Regions from separate parts of the Brevibacillus sp. MCWH genome, predicted to be linked through region 2. Evidence: riboswitches for the same ligand, from Rfam matches in the RefSeq annotation. Region 2 holds a riboswitch; each other region holds the start of a gene.

Region 1 (5,562 bases), on a different contig from region 2:
GGTGACCAAAGAAGAGCTGCTCGCGTACCTGGCTCCGCAGTTTCCCAAATGGTGGTTGCCGGATGACATCGTCTTCGTAAGCGAGATTCCCAAGACGACCGTGGGGAAGTTCATGAAACGCGCCTTGCGGGAACAGTTCCAGCATCATTTCACCGCACAAACAGATGTCCGGTAAGCAACGGAAAAACCAGCGGGATATTGGCTGCCCGCTGGTTTTTTGGTTGACACAAAAGTTGTTTTTCGCCATTACAGCTCGTCAAATCCGTTTTCTTTTGTCACCTTGGCATACGTTCGGGATTTTCCTTCAAAGAAGTCCGTTTTGGTTTGATTCAGGGCTTCGTCGGAAAACGGCCGAATCCACGGCATGCAGTTATCCACGCCCTCATACGCTTTTTCCAGACCCATCATGTCCAACCGCTTGTTGACAATATAGCGGATGTAGCGGTCAAATTCGTCAAAGTCAATACCCTCGACGCCTGTCAGCACATGGCGGGCCCATTTCATCTCCAATGCAACCGCCTGATTCATCTTTTCATACACAAAGAAGCGGTTTTGTTCCGTATCCAGTTCGGGAAAATCGGCCAGCAGGAGCTGGAACACTTCCCCGAAAAAGTAGGTGTGCTGCGCCTCGTCCCGCTGAATGTAGCTGATCATCTGGCTGGTTCCCAGCATCTTTTGATGACGGGCCAGATTGTAGAAGAACGCAAACCCGGTGTAGAAGAAGACCCCTTCGAGAATCATGTCGGCGACAAGCGCCTCCAGGAAGGTCTGGGGGGTTTTGTCGTCCCGGAAGCGCTGGTACATGTCGGCGATGAACAGATTGCGCTCCAGAAGCACCTGGTCGTGTTTCCAGTATTCAAACACGTCCTTTTGCGTCTGGTAGTCGACCAGACTGGAGAGCACATAGGAGTAGGACTGGTTGTGAATCACCTCCTGCTGGTTGATAATGGCGGCAATGGCCACCAGGGACGAGTCGGTAAAGTATTGGCCGACATCGGTCACAAAGTTGGTCTGCATGCTGTCGAGCACAGCCAGCAGCCCGATAATCTTCTTGAAGGCGTCCTGTTCGATCGGCGTCAGTTCGGCAAACTGCTGCTTGTCCTTGTTCATCGAAATCTCGGACGGAATCCAGTGGTTGGCGATCAGCACCTTGTACAGCTTGTACATCGCCGGGTGGCGGATATCATCCCAGTTCAACACCCCGGAACACTCGCCGTTGATGATTTTGGTTGACCTGTTGGGCGCGCTTGTATCAAATACCTTTTGCTTCTGCAGCATATCCGTTCTCCTTTCCGCGATCAGGTGCAGGCTTCGCACTCATCAATCTCTACGGCCCGGCTGCGGACGTAGTAGGTCGTCTTCAGCCCCTGCTTCCATGCCTCCAGATGGAGCTGCAGCAGCTCTCTGGCGTGGATGTCGGGGCGGACGTACAAATTGATGCTCTGCCCCTGATCGAGGTGGCGCTGGCGGGCGGCCGCCTGTCTGATCGACCAGTGCTGATCCAGGTGATACGCTCCCTTGTAGTACCACATCGTGCGGGCAGTCAGATCGGGAGCGGGATTGGCGATTTTGTACGTCGTCTTCTCCTCGTAGGCGACCGGTTCAAACACCGGGTCGACGGAAGCGGTGGAGCCGGCGATCAGCGACGTGGAGCCGGTGGGAGCGACCGCCATCAGATACCCGTTGCGAATGCCGTGCCGGGCCACTTCTTTGGCCAGCGCCTCCCACTCGGGCGAATTGTAGCCCCTGCGGGCAAAATAGCTGCCGTTTTCCCACTCGCTGCCCGAAAAGAGAGGATAGGCGCCTTTTTCCTTCGCCAGTTCCAGGGAGGCGCGAATCGTCAAGTAATGGATGCGTTCAAACAACCGGTCGTTGAAGGCGACCGCTTCTTCGCTTTCCCATCTGATTTCCTGGAGCGCCAGCAGATGATGCAAGCCAAACGCTCCCAGCCCGATGCCCCGGTACTTTTTGTTGGTTTGCTGGGCCTGCAGGACGTCGATCCGGTTCACATCGATCACGTTGTCCAGCATCCGCACCTGGATGGGGATCAGCCGCTCCAGCACGTTGGCAGGCACGGCGCGCCCCAGGTTGATGCTGGAGAGATTGCAGACGACGAAATCGCCCGGCGTTTTTCGAATCACGATCTCTCCGTCCTGCAGCACTTCTTCTGTCACCGTGGTGGGCGACATGTTCTGCAGGATTTCCGTGCACAAATTGCTGGAGTAAATCATGCCCGCATGTTTGTTGGGGTTGGCGCGGTTGACGGTATCCCGGTAGAACATGAACGGCGTGCCCGTCTCCAGCTGGGAGATCATGATCCGCTTCATGATCTCGATGGCGGGTACCGTCACGCGGCTCAAGCGGGGATGCCGCACGCACGCCTCGTACCGTTCGCGGAACGTGCCGCGCCCGGGCTCCTCATCGTAGCAATCCTCCAGCGAAAAGCCCATGACGGTGCGCACTTCATGCGGATCAAACAAGTGAAACTCGGCCCGGTTTTCCACCGCTTCCATGAACAGATCAGGGATGCACACACCCGTAAAGATGTCATGCGCCCGCAGGCGTTCGTCCCCGTTGTTCATTTTCAAATCGAGAAACGCCAGGATGTCCTTGTGCCACACGTCGAGATACACGGCAACGCTGCCGTTGCGCGTTCCGAGCTGGTCGACGCTGACCGCCGTATTGTTCAGCTGGCGAATCCACGGGATGACCCCGCTGGATTTGTTTTCATAGCCGCGGATGGAAGAGCCGCGCGCCCGCACTTTTCCCATGTACACGCCGATGCCGCCGCCCATCTTGGACAGCCGGGCGACGTCGGTGTTGGAATCGTAGATGCCCTGCAGAGAGTCGTCGACCGTGTCGACAAAGCAGCTGGAGAGCTGTCCGCCCCGTGCTTTGCCGGCATTCGCCATGGTGGGCGTTGCCACGGTCATGTACTGATGGCTGAGCGCCCAGTAGGCTTCCTTTACCAGCGCGAGTCTTTTTTCGCGGGGTTCCTGCAGCATGAGGTGCATGGCGATGACCATAAACCGCTCCTGGGGCAGTTCATACAGGCTGCCGGTGTAATCCCTCGCCAAATACCGCTCGGCGAGAGTCACGATCCCCAAATAGGTAAACAGCTTGTCCTTTTCCGGATCAATCTCCCGTTCCAGCTCCGCAATCTCTTCCGGACGGTAGGCGGTCAGCAGTTCCTGTTTGTAAATGCCCTTTTCCACCAGCTGTTTCAACAGGTTCAAAAACGAACCGTAGGGACGCGCAGGACTAAAGGAATACGCCCGGCTGCGGGCCGCTTCGTGATACAGGGCAGCGAGGTACGCCCTGGCGGCGACGTAGGTCCATTCCGGCTCCTCTTTGGAAATCAGTTCGGCGGCCGACATGGCAACGATTTTTGCCGCTTCCTGTTCCGTGAGCGTTTTGTGTTTGGCTCTGATGGCCGCCGACTGGATGACGGCATCTGCGCGCAGCCGGGGAAAATCGGCCAGAATGTCGCCAATCAGCGATGTAATACGTTGGTCAATGTCAGAGACAACCGTTTGCAATCTATCCCTCTCCTTTGCGGTTCATGAAAAAAGCATCCTCTCCCGCCGGGTAGAGGATGCTGATGTTGCCCATGTGGAAACAAACATGCCTGTGTCAAAGCGGAACGTGCGCCCGAAAGAGCGGCACGCCGCGAATGACCGATTCCACACCTCCCCATCCTCGTGGTTCCAACGGTGTTGTCTTTGTGGCAGGTCTCCTGGCTCATGGATCATCGCTTCTCTGAACCTTCCCGTCGATGCGATCGACAGTGGCATCTGACAGAGTCGCTCCCCATTTACAGTGGCGGGACCGCGCCGGACTTGCACCGGTCTTCCCTTTTAAGCGCTTGCCGGAATCCTGGGCAAGCGCACCACAAAGCACACTATATATGGTTGTATGAAGGTACTATAACACAATATGTTGTGGGAGGGAAGACTGATCTTGGCTGGCAGCTTCCAAAAAAGCGGGTCCGGTCCAGTGACTAGCTGTCACAAAACCGCCAAGCATTGCGCGCCCTGCTTTTCCCTTGCCAATCTGTTATAATGAGACGAGTAAGGAGATTGCACTGGGCAAGGAGTGAGCAAACGGTGAGCTATGCGTATCTTAAAGCCCACGTAGGCGGTTGGGAAGTGGCATTCATCCTGCTGATCGTCGGGTACATCCTTTTCCGTCTCGGCAAGGAAAAAGTGGGCAACATCGTTCACATGTTTCTGCGCGTGATGATGGTGATCGTGGTCGTGACGGGTGGTTGGATGTTGTTTAAGTTCCACACGGGAGACGTCCTGTACTATGTGAAGGGACTGCTGGGGATTGTCGTCTTCGGGCTGATGGAAATGGCGCTGGGACGGGCACGCCGCCAGGAAGCCAGCATCGGATTTTTCGTTGGCGCGCTCGCGCTGATGGTGCTTGTCATCCTGATCGGGTACCGCGTAATCGTGTAGGCGGCAGGTGCTTTGCACACACGTCGAAAAGCTTTCACTCGGATCAAAAGGTTCCGGGTGGAGGCTTTTTTTGTTGTTGTTCGCTAAGACAAGCGGCGCCAAGAGCGGCGGATGCTCGCGGAAGCGGAGTGCGCCGCGAATCAGAACGGTCTGTTATAGAATGGAGAACTTCTCCACATATATCAATCAATATGGCGGAATGCTCCGCTTTTGCATATAATGGCGGTAGGAATAAAGCTGTTTTCTTTTGGTGATAAACGGAGGAGGACGCCGATGACGGTAAATCAGAAAGAGCAGACGGCCGGCGCGTCCGGCGGCGCGGCCAAAACCAATGCCACCCTGCTGGGCATTCAGAGTTTGCGGCCGTCGTTTACCAAATCTGAGCAAAAAGTGGCGGAGATCGTACTGAGCCAGACGGAGAGCGTAATTTACTCTTCCGTCATCGACCTGGCGGAAAAAGCGGGCGTGGGCGAAACCACCGTGCTGCGCTTCTGCCGCAAGATCGGTTTTCGCAGCTACCAGGAGTTCAAGCTGGCGCTGGCCCAGGAGCTGGTCCATCCGGTGAAAAACCTGCACGGTGAGGTAACGGAGGAGGATTCGCTGACGACCATCGCGCAAAAGGTGACGGCCACCAACATGCAGGCGGTTGGTGACACCAGCTCGCTCATCGACCCGGTCGAGCTGGAGCGGTGTGTCGACCTGCTGCAAGCCGCCAACACGATCCACTTTTACGGCGTGGGAACATCCGGGGTGACGGCCCAGGATGCCAAATACACGTGCTTGCGCCTGGGGCTGAAAGTGGACGCCTTTTACGAGGCACACCTGCAGGCGATGGCTGCCGCCACGCTGGGGCCCGGCGACGTCGCCGTGGGCATCTCCGTGTCGGGCAGCACCAAGGATACGATCGATTCGCTGAAAGTGGCGAAGGAAGCAGGGGCAACAGTGCTGTGCATCACCCACTACCGCCGCTCGCCGATCACGAACGTGGCCGATGTCACGCTTTTGACGGCAGCAAAGGAAGGGCCGCTGCAGGGCGGTTCGCTCGCGGCCAAAATCGCCCAACTGCACGTCATCGACATCCTGTGTACGGCACTGGCCATGC
Region 2 (5,562 bases):
GAAATCCAGGTCATGCGTCGCCATTACAATTGTCGTGCCTGCTGCGTGGATGCGCTCCAACTGACGGACAAAGGCCTCCGTCTGCCACGGGTCCAGGTAGGACGTCGGCTCATCCAGCAGCAGCAGTTCCGGTTCCATCACCATCACGCCGGCCAGGGCCACCCGCCGCTTCTGGCCGAGACTCAGATGATGCACCGGAGTGTCAGCCCACTCACTCAGGCCGAATGCCTCCAGTGTCCGCCGCACTTTTTCCCTGATCTCCGCTTCCGGCAGATGGAGATTGCACAGCCCGTACGACACATCCTCGGCGACAGTGGCAGCGATCAACTGCTGCTCCGGGTCCTGAAACACAAGCCCTACGTTTCGTTTGAGCGCCTGCAGATCTGCCCGCCGCGAACTGATCGGCACGCCTTTCCACAGGACCTGTCCCTTGTGCGGGCGAAAAATGCCGTTTGCATGCAAAAACAGCGTCGACTTGCCGCAGCCGTTGCGGCCGAGCAGCGCACATCGCCGGCCTGCCGGCACGGCCATTGTCACGCCGTTGAGCGCAGGCTGAGCGGCGCCCGGATAGGTGTAATGCACATCGGCAAACTCAAGCACATGCGTTGTCACGTCTCATCCTCCGATCCACCATTCCCATGCCGCCAGCAGCACACATCCGACCAGTGCCTCCCGTTCGTGCCGCTTGGAGCGGACATGTGTTGACAGGCTGACGACGCGAAAGTCCTCCGTGAAACCTCGCGCCATCATGCCCAGGTACAGCTGCCGATACCGGAGCATCGCACGTGCAAACAGCCGGCTGACCAACCTGCCGGTGTCGCGGAGCGCCGCGCGAATCCCCTGATAGCCGCCCCTCGCGATTTGCGCGGTCCGCAGCCAGGCTGCCGTTTCCAGAAACACAAACCCCAGACGGTACATAAGCATCACCAGATCGGTCAGCACCGCCGGCAGGCCGATGCGGCGCAGCACCTGGAGCAGTTCGGCAAACGGCACGGTAAAGAGCACGAAATACAAGCAGGACAGTGCCGCGAGGGAACGGCACATGAGGGTCACTGCCCGGGCGACGCCGTCCGTGGTCACATAAATCACCCAGCCTCCCCACTGCCAGGCGGCCAGGACATTGGCGCCGCTGCTCCACCCGGACGAAGGCGCCGCTTCCACCAACAGGGCCGGCATTCCCGCGGCCAAAAACGAACATGCGAGAACGAGCCCGACCAGGTAGACGCGCCAGGGAATGCGGGCGTAGGCGACAATCCAGATGCTTATCCAGACAAAGGCGGCAATCTGCACGGGCGGATGGCTGACCAGGACGATCAACATCAGCGCCACGGCAAACAGCAGCTTGCAGCCGGGGGACAGGCGGCGCAGCCGGTTGGTGTAGGCGAGCGTATCCAACTGGTCGATCATTGTTCTTTGCCGTTGTTCAACCGACCCCGGTACAGGCCGATTGCATATCCGATAAATCCGGCGCCCAGCGCGGCCTGCACGGCAAACAGCAGGCTTTCCGTCTCGCCGCCCGGCGGCTCCACAAGCGGCTGGAACCAGGGCTCATAGTCGGGGGCCACTACTTTGATCGCTTCTTCCGCCGCGCCGTCCGCTCCGCCAAACTCCGAATCTTTCACCAATATCAGCGGCAGCACGGCCAACAACGCCACCAGCAGCAACAGCACCCAGTTTGACCAGCGTTTCACTTACATCCCCTCCCGTTTGAGCAGCGGCAGTTGCGACAGTTCTTTTGCATTGTACGACTGCAGCCAGTTCCAGACGAGCACCGTCAGCAGTCCCTCGCTTACGGCCAGCGGCACCTGCGTCAGCGCGAAGATGCCGGCAAATTTGGCGAACGAGGCGGCGACACCACCGGATGCTGCCGGAAACGCCAGCGCCAGCTGCAGTGACGTCACCACGTACGTGGTCAGGTCGGCCAGGGCAGCCGCCAGAAACACTGCCACCCGCTGGCCGCCGTTGGCCCGCAGCACCAGCCGATACACCCCGTAGGCCACAAACGGCCCGACCACTGCCATGGAAAACGCGTTGGCCCCCAGCGTGGTCAAGCCGCCGTGGGCGAGCAGCAGGGCCTGGAACAGCAGCACCAGGGTGCCCAGCACCGACATGACCAGCGGACCGAACAGGATGGCTCCCAGGCCGGTCCCGGTCGGGTGGGAACTGCTCCCGGTCACAGACGGAATTTTCAATGCGGACAGAACAAAGGCAAACGCCCCCGCCACCCCCAGCAGCAGCTTCAACTCGGGGTTATCCTGGACCAGCCGCTTGATGGAGCGCAGGCCCAGCAGGAAAAAGGGCAGAAACGCGGCCCACCAGAACAGCGCCCACTCCACCGGCAAAAAGCCTTCCATGATGTGCATGGCGTGTCCGGTCTCCGGCTCATTCAGCAGAAAGTACATGACAAATCCGGTCACAAGCATTCCGCTCATCAACGAACGCGAACGGCTCATCGAGCATCCTCTCCCTATCTGGTTCGACATCCAACGTCCAAGAAAAAAACTCATCCGGCCGGATGAGCTTTGCGCAATGTGAATAGACGACTACTTCCTCAAACAAAACAGTCGTACTGCCTGGGCTCACCTCTCCTTTCCTCGAAGGCTGTTGGGTGCGGCAGCTAGGTAGGTCTCCTGGCTTCCAGATCATCACGCTCTTTTGCCTTCCCCGTCCGGCGAGCGGCGAGTGGCCTGTCAAAAGAGAATTCCCTGGTTACAGTGGCGGGACCGCTCGGGATTTTCACCCGATTCCCTGTTACCCCTTATCCGCATAAGGGCACCTAGCTCCGTTGTATTCGGTTTTTTTCCTTTCCATCTTGGACGTTTGCGTCCATTATAAACGAGCCCCCGCGAAAGCAAAAGAGGGGAGAATCGTCTCCGAGGTGCGCTATCTATCGTGCGTCCACGCCTACCGCGTCGCTGATGCGGGCAAACCCGTCCTTCTTCAACAGCTGCACCAGCCGTTTGTTAATCTGCCGCGCAATACCCGGCCCGCGGTAGATCATTCCCGTGTACACCTGCACCAGGCTGGCGCCGGCGCGAATCTTGCGGTAGGCGTCGTCACCGGTGAAGATGCCGCCCACTCCGATGATCGGCACCTTGTCCCCCACTTCCTGGTAAATTTCTCTCACCCAGGCGGTGGACCGCTCCTCCAGCGGCTTTCCGCTCAAGCCGCCCGCTTCTTCTGCGTACGGGTGGTTTTCCACCCCATCACGGGACAGTGTGGTGTTGGTGGCGATGATGCCGGCCGCCCCTTCAGCCACCGCGGCCCTGACCACGTCACTCATCTGCTCGTCCGCCATGTCGGGCGATACCTTCACCAGGATCGGCTTCGCCTTGGCGCCGCGCATCTCCAGTTCGGCCGCCTTGGCCTTCACTTCGCGGAGAATGGACCGCAGGCTGTTGGCCTCCTGCAAGTCGCGCAGGTTGGGCGTGTTGGGCGAGCTGACGTTGATCACAAAATAATGGCCGTACGAATAGAGCAGGTCCAGGCACTTGCTGTAGTCGGAAGCCGCTTCTTCATTGGGCGTCAGCTTGTTCTTGCCGATGTTGATGCCGATCGGGATGTCGGCATAGGCGTAGTCCAACAGGTTTTGCGAGGCGGTGTAGGCGCCGTAATTGTTGAACCCCATGCGGTTAATGACCGCCTGCTTCTCCGGCAGGCGGAACAGCCGCGGCTGCGGATTGCCCGGTTGTCCCTGCGGCGTGATTGTGCCCACTTCCACGAATCCAAAGCCCAGCGAAGCCAACGCGTGATAGACTTCGGCGTTTTTGTCAAATCCGGCGGCCAGGCCGACTGGATTGGGAAAGCGAATGCCCCAGAGCGTTGTCTCCAGACGTTCGTCGCGGAACTGATACACCATCTTCAGGATGCTTTTGCCCGGTGCGGAGTTTTCCACTGACCGGAGCAGGTGTATGGTCTTCTCATGCGCTTCTTCTGCGCTCATCTTAAACAGGAATTTTTTGACCAGTTGATACATCACTGCACTCCTCACTCGTTCTACTGCCTAGTAGCATACCATATTTGCAAAAGGGTGCGCACTACGAGAGAAGTACCCTTTCCCTTCGGTTACGGAAAAACTTCTGCCGCGATACGAGGATAGACCCTGGTCCATTGGCAGCAGACGGCTGTTTCGGTTCCTACTCCTCCCGTCTGCAGGCAGCCGGCCCCTCTAGCAACTAGTATCCTCATTCCCTATGCCTGTATTCTCTTAAACCCGATCTCCCGACAAAAAAACTGCCTGCCCCGATTGGCAGGGCAGGCAGTTGGTCACGGTTTTGCTGTGTCGGCTGGGATCGTCCCGGCCCGGTCAGTTTTTCACCAGCAGCACGTCGTCGATAGAGACGTACGGCAGGTTGTGCGCTTCGGCGACGGCCTTGTAGGTCACGTTCCCCTCGATCACGTTGACCCCTTTGGCCAGCGCGCGGTTGTCCAGAATCGCTTGGCGGTAGCCCTTGTTGGCAAGCTGCACAGCGTACGGCACGGTCACATTGGTCAGTGCCAGCGTGGAAGTGCGCGCCACCGCGCCCGGCATGTTGGCAACCGCGTAGTGGATCACGCCGTGTTTTTCGTAGGTCGGGTTGTCGTGCGTGGTGATGCGGTCGATCGTTTCGATGGAACCGCCCTGGTCGATCGCCACGTCGACGATCACAGAGCCCGGTGCCATCGTTTTGACCATCTCTTCCGTCACCAGGCGAGGTGCACGGGCACCAGGGATGAGCACGGCGCCGATGAGCAGGTCCGCCTTTTTCACGGCGTTGGCGATGTTGAACGAATTGGACATCAGGGTTTGCACGCGACCTTGGAACAGGTCATCCAGTTGGCGCAGGCGATCAGCATTCACGTCGATAATCGTGACGTTGGCGCCCAGACCGACTGCCATTTTGGCAGCGTTGGTGCCGACGATGCCGCCGCCGATGATGACCACTTCACCTTTTTGCACACCAGGTACGCCGCCGAGCAGCACGCCCTTGCCGCCGTACGGTTTCTCCAGGAACTGCGCGCCGATTTGCACGGACATGCGGCCGGCCACTTCGGACATCGGCATCAGGAGAGGCAGTGAACCGTTGTCCAATTGAATGGTTTCATACGCGATCGCCACCACTTTTTTCTCCATCAGGGCGCGAGTCAGCTCCGGTTCCGGCGCCAGGTGCAGGTAGGTGAACAGGACCAGGCCTTCGCGGAAGTAGCCGTATTCGGACGGAAGCGGTTCTTTTACTTTCATCACCATATCGGCTGCCCACGCTTCCGCTGCCGTGGCGACGATCTCCGCTCCTACCGCCGTGTAATCGTCGTTGGTAAAGCCGCTGCCCAGGCCGGCACCGTTTTCGATGCGAACCGTGTGGCCGTTTTGCACCAGCGCAGCCACGCCGGCAGGGGTAATGGCTACGCGATTTTCGTTGTTTTTAATCTCTTTGGGAATCCCTACAATCATGCTGGTTATCCTCCTTCGCAACGCCGTATAACGAGTTACTGCTATTGTACAGCGTTTTCAAAACGCGTTTCCTTGGGGATTCCCTTAATCTTTTGCCGCTCTGTTTGTGAATTTTCACAAACGAACTAGCG
Region 3 (5,562 bases), on a different contig from region 2:
TCCAGCTGCTCCGTGTCCCGGCCGACGACCATGGAGAGCGACTGGCGGGCCGCCGCCCAATCACCTCTTTGCAGGTGGTGAAAAATCTCCATGCCGGCGTCGGCCAAGCCTTTGGTGGCAATGGTGGTGGAAATCAGCCAGACTTCCAGAGCGATGGCCAGCCAGGGATGGACCCATCCCGCCGCGTACAGCAGTGCCCAGGTGACGACAAGGCTGCCGCCTGCAATCAACAGCGGGAACAAAATACCGGCCGCTTTCAGGTGCTCTTCCCGCTTGACCAGCGCGCGCAGCAGCCGCTCCAGCCCCATGATGCACCAGCCTATTCCGACCACCGGATGCGGCAGACTGCGCGGATCGCCCACCACCCGGTCTATCCCGTACGCTGCCAGCAATATCAATGCCTCGTTCATCTCGTCCCTCTCTTTGTTTCCACACGCGGTGGTTCCGTTCTATTACCCATGCGGGAGGCAGGAATGGGCTTTTTTTTCCCGCAAATCGCCGCTCTGCGGCAGGGCTCACAAGCTGCTCTGCATGGAAACATGCTTCTCGCCCGATGCAGAAGGATTGTCTTCCATCCGTGCCGCCGTCCAGCGGCGTCCGTCCCACTTAGCGACGATAACGCCGCCGTGGCCCACGCCGTCCACCTGCCAGTAGCGGCGGGGATCGTTTTCCACCCAGGCCGCCTGAAACCAGCGGATAACACCGCCGTGGGTCACCAGACAGACGGTATCGTCCATGGAAACAGACCTCATCAGCTGCATCAGCCAGCGATCCACCCGCTCCCCCAACTGGGTCAGGGTTTCCCCGCCCGGCGGCGCACAGTCAAACGGATTGTCGTACCAGCGGCGGGCGAGTTCGCCGTCCCGTGCCATCAGCTCGTCATAGGTGAGCCGCTCCCACGCGCCAAACGACAGCTCGCGCAGGGCGGGCACGGCGCGGGGCCCCAGTCCCCAGACAGCTGCCAGCCGTTCCGCCGTTTGCCGGCAGCGGAGCAAATCGCTGGTGTAAAGCGCCGCCGGGCGTTCCGAAGCGAGCATCCGGGCTGCCTGCTCCGCCTGGGCGCAGCCGTGTTCGTTCAGCGGCACATCGCTGTGTCCCAGGTAGCGGCCGGTGCGGTTCTCCTCCGTCTGTCCGTGTCTCACCCAGATCCACCTCACGGCCACCAGCTCCCGATCAGGATGAGCAGAATCACGGCTTCGGCGCTCTCGATCAGGGCGCCGTAGCAGTCGCCGGTCAGGCCGCCCAGCTTGCCGGCGACCGAGCGGGCAAACAGCAGGCTGATGACGAGCGACAGCACGACAGCCGTCACCGCCCGGATGTCGGCAAGCCACCAGCCCAACGCCAGCACAAAAAGATAACCGGCGCCGATGTGGAAAGGACGGAGCGCCTCGCCGATGCTTTTGCCGACGCCCTTTTCTCCGGTGACGTACGGCCAGCAGCGGATCGCCAGCAGCACATGCGTGCGTGCGGCGGCGGGCACCAGCAGCAGACAGGCGGCAAGCTGCCAATGGTCGAGCTCGGCCAGCGCCGCCGTCTTGACCAGAAGCAGCACAATCGCCGCCAGCACCCCCATCGCTCCGGTCCGGCTGTCTTTCATGATCGCCAGCATCTGTTCCCGCGGCCGGCTGCTGCCCAGACCGTCGGCCAGGTCCATCCAGCCGTCCAGATGCAGTCCGCCGGTGATGTAGACCCAGCAGGCCATCGTCAACACGGCAGCAGTCAGCGGCGCAAACGCCCACAAGGCCGCCTGATGCACCCCACACAGCACGAGGCCGATCACCAGTCCGACAGCCGGGTACCAGACGACGCTCTTCTTCCAGGCCTCTTCCGACGGGCGCAGCCAGGGAACAGGGATGCGGGAAAAAAACGACAGTGCATGAAAAAACGCGTTCATCCTTTTATCCTCCAGGGAATGCCTGCCAAAACGGCATAGACCGTATCAGCCCGGCTGGCGGCCAGCTGGTTGACGTCGCCCAGCACGTCGGCAAACCAGCGGCCCAGCTTGGTCATCGCGACGCCGCCCAGACCCACCTCGCTGGTCACGGCGATAACGGTACGGCCGTCGCTGCAGGCTTCATCCAGCCACTGCTCCGCTTCCTCCAGGAGCGCCCGCCCGATTGCTTCGTCCCGCCAGGACGCTTCCGGCACACTCATCAGCCGTGTGCTGACCCACGTCGACAGGCAGTCCAACAGCACCACCGGATACCTCTTCAGTTGCGGCAGGGTCACAGCCAGGGTGCCATCTGTTTCGGCCAGTCCCCAATTGCGGGGCCGCCGCGCCCGATGCCGCTCAATCCGTTGCTTCATTTCCTCGTCCCATGCCTGGCCGGTGGCCACGTACAAGACGGGGCCTCCCGCCTGTGCAGCCAGTTTTTCGGCGAAGCGGCTCTTCCCCGAGCGGACGCCTCCGGTAACGACGATCAGGCTCAGCGCCGCTCCCTCCTTTCACGCCAGACGTCCCGCAAGGCCGTCAACAGGCGGTCGTTTTCCGGCCGGGTGCGGACTGCGATGCGAAAATCACCGGGCGTCAAGCCGGGGTACATGGCACAACTGCGAATCAAGATGCCCCGTCTGCCCAGCAGCTCCTGCAGTTCCGCCGCCGTTATCTGAGCCGGACAGCGCACGAGCAGAAAGTTGGCTTCGCCCGGCCAGACGCGCCAGCCCAGTTCCTGCGCGATGGCACCGGACAGATAGGAACGCTCTTTGGCAATCAGCCGTCTGGTTTTCGCTTCGTAGTCCGCTTCCTCCAGGCAAAGCTCCCCGGCCGCAAGCGCCAGACTGTTGACGCTCCAGCTGACCTGCTTTTCCCGCAGCCGCTCAATCAGCGCGGGCACGGCGACGGCGTAGCCGAGGCGCAGCCCGGGAATGGCGAACATCTTCGTCAGCGAGCGCATCACCAGCACGCGCGGAAACCGGGAAAGCTGGTCTGCCAGCGTAAACTGACGCTCCTCCGCGACAAAGTCGAGAAACGCCTCGTCGATCACCAGATGCGTGTCTGTCCTGTCGGTCCAGCCGGCCATCCGCAGCAGTTCTTCCGGTTCATACAAGAGGCCGGTCGGGTTGTTGGGAGAACCGACAAAGACAAGGTCTGCCTGTTCAAACAGCCGGTCCAGCTCCGCCTCGTCCGGCTTGAAGCCGCGATCTTCCCGCCCCGGGCAGGTCAGCACGCGGGCGCCGAACTGCCTGGAAAGTTGGGCATATTCGGAAAAACAAGGCGTGACGATGCCGACCGTCTGCGGCTTCAGTGCGAGGATCGCCAGGGCCATCGCCTCGGCCGCCCCGTTGGTCGGCAGAAGCCACGATGCCGGCAGGTTCAGCTTTGCCGCCAATGCGCTGCGAAACGACCGGTGCCCCGGATCGGGATAGTGAACCACCCGAGGCAGCACCTCCCGCAGTCCTTCCAGCACGCGGGCAGGCGGGCCCAGCGGGTTGATGTTGGCGCTGAAATCGACAAATTGCCCGACTTCCACACCGAAGCGCTCCGCCGCCGTAACCAGATCGCCGCCGTGACCGAACACCTCCAACACGGCGGTCATCAATACTCCACCCCCAGCACGGCGGGGATGCCTTCGTCATAGTAGTGCTTGACCGCTTTCATCTCCGTTACCAGATCGGCAATCGCGATGATTTCCGGCCGCGCGTCCCGTCCCGTAATCACCAGATGCACGTGGCTCGGCCTGTTTTTGATCGTGTCCACTACATCGTCCAGCGGCAGCACGTCCGCTACGGGAAAACGATCAATCGCCAGCGCGTTGTTCAATTCGTCGAGAATCACCATGTCGTATTCGCCGCCCAATACCTGCTCCTTGGCGTATCGCCACGCTTCCCGCAGAGCGGCGCGGTGCTCCTCGGGCGTTTTCGTCCAGGTAAAGCCGATGCCTTTTTGCACCATCTCGATGCCCAACCGGTCAAAGACGATTTTTTCCCCGTAGGTGCGTTCCGGCGACTTGATAAACTGTACCACCAACACACGCTTGCCGCGGCCGGTCGCCCGTACGGCCAGCCCCAGCGCCGCCGTTGTCTTCCCTTTTCCGTCCCCGGTGTACACCAGGACCAGTCCTCGCTTGTTGTCGGATTTGTTCATCGACCATTTCCTCCCCCTCTGGCCGGCCAACCAGGGACGCGATGCCAAACGGTCCGCCCCTTGTGCCAGCTCATCTACCGTTCACGGTGTCTTTTCAGATACAATTAAAAAACGCTTTGCTTTCCTCGAAAACCAAAGGAAGCAAAGCGTCGACACGACGTCCACGACAATCCTCACCTTTTCCTTTGACCCGAAGGAAATCAGTGCTCACGCAAAACAGGCAGGTCTCCTGGCTTGAGGATCGCCGCTTTCCTTCTCCTTCCCACTCCCGCTGGAGCAGTGGATGGCTGTCGCCGCGAAGGAAAACTCCCCTCTTACAGTGGCGGGACCGCGTTGGATTTTCACCAAACTTCCCTTTTAACTTCACCCGCCCGGAAGCGTCCGCGCAGGTGAAGACCTGTTTGCCGTATGCAGTTGTCGGTGCCGCACATGACCGGCACTTGTCTCCATCATAACAAAAGTGGCCGTGGATAGGAAGGAAAAAGCGAGCGGGCAATGGGCTGACTTTTAATCGACGGGCGCCATCGAGCCATCTGGATTCAAAATTTCTTCTGCTCTGGTTCCATTCACATTGGAGTAAACATGCAGATTGCGATTGGGGCCTTGAAGGTAAGCGATGGTGTACAGGTAGACTCGTTCATCTTTCCAGCCGATGAAGAAGGCGGCTCCTACTTTTCCGCTGCGAATCCCCTCTTGATCAATGACATGGTCGGGCACAGAGGACTGGTAATCCTCCTCGGTGAAAAAGCGGTACAGCCAGAATTCATCACAGCCGTTTTCGAGATCCCCCTGGTCATCCACGAGAACGTACCTGTCACCGAACAGTGCGGCGACTTCTTGTTTGGTTGAGCCGATTGTTACGTTGTCTTTTATCCTGGCAACGGTTTGCAGCACTTCTTCTTCACGGACCGTCTGTCTTTCGGGTGGGAGTACGAAGATTCTGTCAAATAAATCAAAGGGATAACAGGCGACCAGGATCGCGGCCATGACTGCGGGAATCAGATATAGGTACGTTTTTCCTTGCAAAATGGTTTGTCCCCCTTCGTTCTTTGAACAGCAGCGAAAACACGTCACGCTTGCATTTACCTTCTACCAATATTTACTATAATATTATATTGCTGGAATTTATTGAACCCGCCCGAACCAATCAGGCCTGATCTGATAATGCTCCACGCACAAAAAAGCAGCCCTGCATGCAGCCGGAGATCATTCCGGTGCACGAGGGCTGTGTTCGCCTTTTAGTTTATCTTCTTCCCCGCTCCGCTGTTTTGGGCCGTACCTGTGCAGCGGGTATGCTTATCCGCTCTTTGCCCATCAGCAGGATCCCTACGACCGCCAGACAGGCCGGAATCAGCGCCCACATGAACGTCTGCGCAATCGACGAGGAGAGGACTGCGGTAATCTGCTCCAGGACAGGTGCCGGAATGGACGCCCGGGTTTCCGGAGTCAGCACCGCCCGCGGGTCAACCAGCCCCCCT
Region 4 (5,562 bases), on a different contig from region 2:
CCGCGCCCAACCCATAGTATTCATCATTGAGCCAGTAGGTGCAGTTGTGACGGCTTTCATAGCCAGGCTTGGCAAAGTTGCTGATCTCGTACTGGCGATAACCGTGCGCTTCCATCTCCTCGATCAACATCAGATACATTGCCAGCTCAGCCTCTTCCGAAGGGAGCGGAAGCTGGTCTTTTTGGTACAGCGTGTGGAACAGCGTGTTTTCTTCCACCTTCAGACTGTACGCGGAAAAATGCGTGGTCGGCAGCTCAAACGCCAGTTCCAGCGTGCGGCGGAAAATCTCTTCCGTCTGGTCCGGCAGCCCGAACATCAGGTCGATGGTCAGGTTGGTAAAGCCGACGGTCACGGCGTTGTCGATGCTGCGGTAGACGTCGTCCACGTCGTGAATCCGGCCCAGCCGCTTCAAAAGCGCATTGTCGAACGACTGCACGCCAAAACTGAGCCGGTTGACGCCCAGCTCGCGCATCAGCCGGAGCTTTTCCACGTCGGTGGTGCCGGGATTGGCTTCCATCGTGAATTCCAGATCGTCGGCCCAGAACCGTTCTGTATGCTTCCGCACCGCCCCCAGAAAGACCTGCATCTGGCGGCGGTCGAGAAACGTCGGCGTCCCCCCGCCGACGAAAATGGTTTTGATCTTCTCCGGCGGCCACAGGGCAAACGTCCGCTCCATCTCCTTGTCCAATGTGTCCAGATAGTCTTCGATCACCTGCGGGTTGCTGGTGACGAACGAATTGAAGTCACAGTAGTAGCACTTGTTGGTGCAAAAGGGAATGTGGATGTACACCGACTGCGGCATATCCGCTCCCCTCCTTTTTGCGATAGTGGAATGGAAAAGACCTGACGCGCGGTCAGGCCTACTTTTTGTCGTCCATGCGCAGCACAGCCATAAACGCTTCTTGCGGCACCTCGACGGAGCCGACGGCTTTCATGCGCTTTTTCCCTTCTTTTTGTTTTTCCAACAGCTTGCGCTTCCTGGTGATGTCGCCGCCGTAACACTTGGCCAACACGTTTTTCCTGAGCGCGCTGATCGTCTCGCGCGCGATCACCTTGTTGCCGATGGCGGCCTGGATCGGCACTTCAAACTGCTGGCGCGGAATCAGTTCTTTCAGCTTTTCGCAAATGACGCGTCCGCGCTGGTAGGCGCTGTCGCGGTGGACGATGAACGACAATGCGTCAACCACTTCGCCGTTGAGGAGGATGTCCATTTTCACCAGCTTGGAGGGCTTGTAGCCGGCCAGTTCATAGTCAAAGGACGCGTATCCCTTGGTGCCCGACTTCAACAGGTCAAAGAAGTCGTAGACGATCTCGGAGAGGGGCATGTCGTACTTGAGCTGAACGCGGTTTTCCCCCATGTACTGCATGTCGAGGAATTCCCCGCGCTTGCCCTGGCAGAGCTGCATGACGTCGCCAACGTAATCGTTGGGCACCATGATTGTCGCCGTGACGTACGGCTCCTCGATCTGTTCGATTTTTTGCGCCTCCGGCATTTTCGAGGGGTTGTCGATCTCAACCACTTCGCCGCTCGTCTTGGTGATGCGGTAGATAACGCTCGGCGCGGTGGTAATCAGGTTGATGTTAAACTCCCGCTCGATCCGCTCCTGGATGATCTCCATGTGCAAAAGTCCGAGGAAGCCACAGCGGAAGCCAAATCCGAGCGCCTGTGAGGTCTCCGGTTCGAACTGCAGCGACGCGTCGTTCAACTGCAGCTTTTCCAGCGCCTCGCGCAGATCGTTGTACTCGCTGGTGTCGATCGGGTAGAGACCGCAAAACACCATCGGATTGATTTTGCGGTAACCTGGCAGCGGTTCGGCGGCCGGACGATTGGCATCCGTGATCGTATCCCCGACACGGGTGTCGCCCACCGTCTTGATCGAGGCAGCCACGTAGCCCACGTCACCGACGGTCAGCTCGTCTACCGGCGTCTGACGGGGGGTGGAGGTGCCCACTTCCGTCACTTCGAATGTTTTGCCGGTGGCCATCATCTTGATTTTCATACCTTTTTTCAGCGTACCGTTGACGATCCGCACGGATGCGATCACGCCCCGGTACGGATCAAAGTAGGAGTCGAAGATCAGCGCCTGCAGCGGCGCATCCGGGTCTCCCTCGGGTGCCGGCACCTTTTTCACCACTGCCTCCAGCACGTCCTTGATGCCGATCCCTGCTTTGGCCGAGGTGAGGCAGGCGTCGCTGGCGTCCAGCCCGATGACGTCCTCCACTTCCTGCTTGATGCGCTCCGGCTCCGCGCTGGGCAGGTCGATCTTGTTGATGACCGGGATAATCTCGAGATTGTTGTCCAGCGCCAAATAGACGTTGGCCAATGTCTGCGCCTCAATCCCCTGGGCGGCGTCCACCACCAGGAGCGCCCCTTCACAGGCGGCAAGGCTGCGGGATACTTCGTACGTAAAGTCGACGTGTCCGGGGGTGTCGATCAGGTGCAGGATGTACTCCTCTCCGTCATCGGCTTTATAGTTCAACCGCACGGCGTTCAGCTTGATCGTAATGCCGCGCTCCTTTTCCAGCTCCATCGTGTCCAGAAACTGGTCTTCCATCTCGCGGGCCGACAGTGCTCCGGTCAGCTCCAAAATGCGGTCCGCCAGGGTTGACTTTCCGTGGTCAATATGGGCGATAATGGAAAAATTGCGAATTCGTTTCTGTCTTTCACGGCGATCCATCTGTGTCTGTTCCCTCCCACGCCATCCGAAAGTCGCTTTCAGATAGCGTTCCGAAAAAATACACTAAGGTCAATTATAACAAAGGCCGGATAGCGGAGCAATAAGCAGGAACGAGGCGGACTTTGCGAGATGACGGGCGAAACACGCGCACCTATGCCAGACGGCTGTCTGTCTGACTGCCGCGCGGGCGCTCCCCGTTACAGTGGCGGGACCGCGTCGGACTTTCACCGAACTTCCCTTTTAAGCCCCCCGGGCGGACCTGCACCCGGACGGCACCGTGAAACACCATATTCGTTTTTCGTCTGAGCCTTACCTGATGACGGTCAGCTGTTTCGGGAACTGCGTCAATACATCGCAGCCGCTGTCGGTCACCAGCACGTCGTCCTCGATTCGCACGCCCCCCACGCCGGGGAGGTAGATCCCCGGTTCGATCGTGAAGACCATGCCGGGACGAAGCACGTCCTGGTTTTGTCCGTGTACCGACGGATATTCGTGGACGTCCATGCCCAATCCGTGCCCCAGACGGTGCATGAAATACGGACCATACCCTTTTTCCTCGATTACGCGGCGAGCCGTTTGGTCGAGGTGAGCCAGCGTGACACCCGGACGCACCTCAGCGATGGCCGCTTCGTTGGCCGCAAGCACCGTCTCGTAGATTTCCCGAAGCTGTGCACTGATCTCGCCGATCGCAAAGGTGCGGGTGATGTCGGACACGTAGCCGTCAGCCGCCACGCCCAGGTCAAACAACAGCAGGTCTCCCTCGCGCACCTGCCGGCTGCCCGGGGTTCCGTGCGGCAGCGCCGATTTTTCGCCGGCCAGCACCATCGTGTCAAACGACGGCCCGTCAGCCCCCAACCGCTTCATCTGGTATTCCAGTTCGGCGACGATCTCCATCTCGGTGACACCCGGTTTCACTTTTTTCAGACTCTCGCTCAGTGCCTGTTCCACCAGCCGCACGGCGTGCCTGATGCGGGCCACTTCCTCCGCCGACTTGATCAACCGCATTTCGCGGAGCGGTTCCTCCACGTCGGCGTACCGCTTGGCCGACACGACCGCGCTCATCGCTTCAAAGCGCTCCACAGTCATGTGGCTCTTCTCGATGCCCAACCGCGTCACTCCGGCGGGCAGCGCCTGCTTCAACACGTCATACGGATTATCCGTATCGGTATGCGTCAGGATTTGCTTGACCCCGGAAGCCGCCGCTGCCGCCGCTTCACGATCCAGCGCCGGGACGATCAACGACGGTTCGCCCTGCGCCGGGATGATGAGGCCCATGAAGCGTTCGTGGGGTTCCGTAAAAAAGCCGGTCAGATAGTAAACGTGTTTGGGCGAGGTGATCAACACCGCGTCCAACTCTTCCTTTTCCATATACGTGTGCAACTGCTGCATGCGCTCCTGGTACAACTTGCTCACCCTGCTTTCTCTTGGTATCTACTAGCGAGGATACCATGTCCTCGGAAAAAAAAGAAGCGAACGGGCCCTATCACCCATGCTCCACGGACTTTGTCTATATACGGGAAGGCTGCCGAGCAGCCTCGACAGCCGGACGGAATGGCGTTTTCAATGTTTCATCCGCGGGTCAAGCGCGTCGCGCAGACCGTCGCCGATCAGGTTGAAGCCGAGCACCGTCAGCATGATGGACAAGCCGGGGAAGATGACGGTCCACGGCGCTTTTTGAATGTACTGGCGTGAGTCGGACAGCATCAGCCCCCACTCCGGCTGCGGCGGCTGCGCCCCCAGTCCGAGGAACCCCAGGGCAGCCGCTTCAAGAATTGCCGTCGCAATGCCCAGCGTGCCGGTGACGATGATCGGCGCCAGGCTGTTCGGCAGGATGTGATGCAGGATAATCCGAGAGTTTTTCGATCCGATCGCCTTCGCTGCCATGACAAACTCTTCCTCTTTCAGGCTTAACACGCGCGAACGGACCAGCCGTCCGTAGGTAGGAATGTTGACGATGGCGATCGCCAGCAGGGCGTTCTCCAGCGATGGTCCGAGCATCGCCACAATCGCGATGGCGAGCAGAATACTGGGGAAGGCCAGCATGATGTCAAACAGCCGGGAGATGATCATGTCCACCCAGCGGCCGTAATAGCCGGCAAGCAGGCCGAGAAACGTGCCGACGATTACCGATCCGATGACGGAGAACAGCCCGACGCGCAGGGAGATTTGCGCCCCGTAAATCACCCGGGTGAACACGTCGCGCCCGTTGTAGTCAGTTCCAAACCAGTGCTCGGCCGACGGCGGCTTGTTCTTGTTGATCAACTCTCCCTTGTCGTATTCGTAGGGGGTAATGTATGGAGCCAACAGGGCCAGCAGGACAAACACGAAAATGATGATGAAGCCGACGATGGCCAGCTTGTTTTTGCGGAGCGTCCGCCAGGCGTCGCGCCAAGGGGACGAGACCGGCTCGTCGGTTTGCTGCACGCGTACCGTTTCCACATGGGTTTCTGCCATAAGACGTCCTCCTTAGCGGTATTTAATGCGCGGATCGACATAGGCGTAGAGGAGGTCGACCAACAGGTTGATCAGGACAAAAATCGTAGCGATGACGAGAATGCTTGATTGAATGACGGGATAATCGCGGTTTCCAATCGCCGTAAAAATGTATCGGCCAACGCCGGGCCAGCCAAAAATCGTCTCGGTCAGGACGGCTCCGCCGATCAACAGCCCTGTCTGCAGCCCGACGATGGTCAGGACGGGAATCAGCGCATTTTTCAAGGCGTGCTTGTACACCACGAAAAACTGTCCCAGCCCCTTGGCACGTGCCGTCCGAATATAGTCGGAGCGCATCACTTCCAGCATGCTGGAACGGGTGATGCGGGCGATGATCGCCATCGGGATGGTCCCCAGCGCGATGCTCGGCAAAATCAGGTGCTCGATCACG

Evidence for each region. Region 2 has a riboswitch for cobalamin ahead of ETC00_RS14560 (energy-coupling factor ABC transporter permease). Riboswitches for the same ligand answer to the same signal wherever they lie in the genome.
Region 1: another riboswitch for cobalamin. It lies ahead of ETC00_RS10175 (ribonucleoside-diphosphate reductase subunit alpha); the one in region 2 lies ahead of ETC00_RS14560 (energy-coupling factor ABC transporter permease).
Region 3: another riboswitch for cobalamin. It lies ahead of cobO (cob(I)yrinic acid a,c-diamide adenosyltransferase); the one in region 2 lies ahead of ETC00_RS14560 (energy-coupling factor ABC transporter permease).
Region 4: another riboswitch for cobalamin. It lies ahead of lepA (translation elongation factor 4); the one in region 2 lies ahead of ETC00_RS14560 (energy-coupling factor ABC transporter permease).

Annotation. Positions count from the first base shown of each region.
Region 1 covers NZ_SDLF01000009.1:22,178-27,739, forward strand. The annotation lists gene ETC00_RS10165 (long-chain fatty acid--CoA ligase) at 1-175, shown strand, start outside; gene ETC00_RS10170 (ribonucleotide-diphosphate reductase subunit beta) at 247-1,275, opposite strand; gene ETC00_RS10175 (ribonucleoside-diphosphate reductase subunit alpha) at 1,299-3,518, opposite strand; cobalamin riboswitch at 3,710-3,909, opposite strand; gene ETC00_RS10180 (YisL family protein) at 4,107-4,460, shown strand; gene ETC00_RS10185 (MurR/RpiR family transcriptional regulator) at 4,734-5,562, shown strand, end outside.
Region 2 covers NZ_SDLF01000017.1:25,575-31,136, reverse strand. The annotation lists gene ETC00_RS14575 (energy-coupling factor ABC transporter ATP-binding protein) at 1-612, opposite strand, end outside; gene cbiQ (cobalt ECF transporter T component CbiQ) at 616-1,407, opposite strand; gene ETC00_RS14565 (energy-coupling factor ABC transporter substrate-binding protein) at 1,404-1,691, opposite strand; gene ETC00_RS14560 (energy-coupling factor ABC transporter permease) at 1,692-2,453, opposite strand; cobalamin riboswitch at 2,604-2,795, opposite strand; gene ETC00_RS14555 (quinone-dependent dihydroorotate dehydrogenase) at 2,888-3,976, opposite strand; gene ald (alanine dehydrogenase) at 4,307-5,431, opposite strand; gene ETC00_RS14545 (PucR family transcriptional regulator) at 5,557-5,562, opposite strand, start outside.
Region 3 covers NZ_SDLF01000008.1:152,830-158,391, forward strand. The annotation lists gene cbiB (adenosylcobinamide-phosphate synthase CbiB) at 1-410, opposite strand, end outside; gene ETC00_RS09950 (histidine phosphatase family protein) at 516-1,157, opposite strand; gene cobS (adenosylcobinamide-GDP ribazoletransferase) at 1,154-1,894, opposite strand; gene cobU (bifunctional adenosylcobinamide kinase/adenosylcobinamide-phosphate guanylyltransferase) at 1,891-2,430, opposite strand; gene cobD (threonine-phosphate decarboxylase CobD) at 2,427-3,536, opposite strand; gene cobO (cob(I)yrinic acid a,c-diamide adenosyltransferase) at 3,536-4,084, opposite strand; cobalamin riboswitch at 4,287-4,500, opposite strand; gene ETC00_RS09975 (hypothetical protein) at 4,592-5,110, opposite strand; gene ETC00_RS09980 (MDR family MFS transporter) at 5,328-5,562, opposite strand, start outside.
Region 4 covers NZ_SDLF01000006.1:48,131-53,692, forward strand. The annotation lists gene hemW (radical SAM family heme chaperone HemW) at 1-802, opposite strand, end outside; gene lepA (translation elongation factor 4) at 861-2,678, opposite strand; cobalamin riboswitch at 2,824-2,973, opposite strand; gene ETC00_RS07335 (M24 family metallopeptidase) at 2,988-4,082, opposite strand; gene nikC (nickel transporter permease) at 4,239-5,132, opposite strand; gene ETC00_RS07345 (ABC transporter permease) at 5,145-5,562, opposite strand, start outside.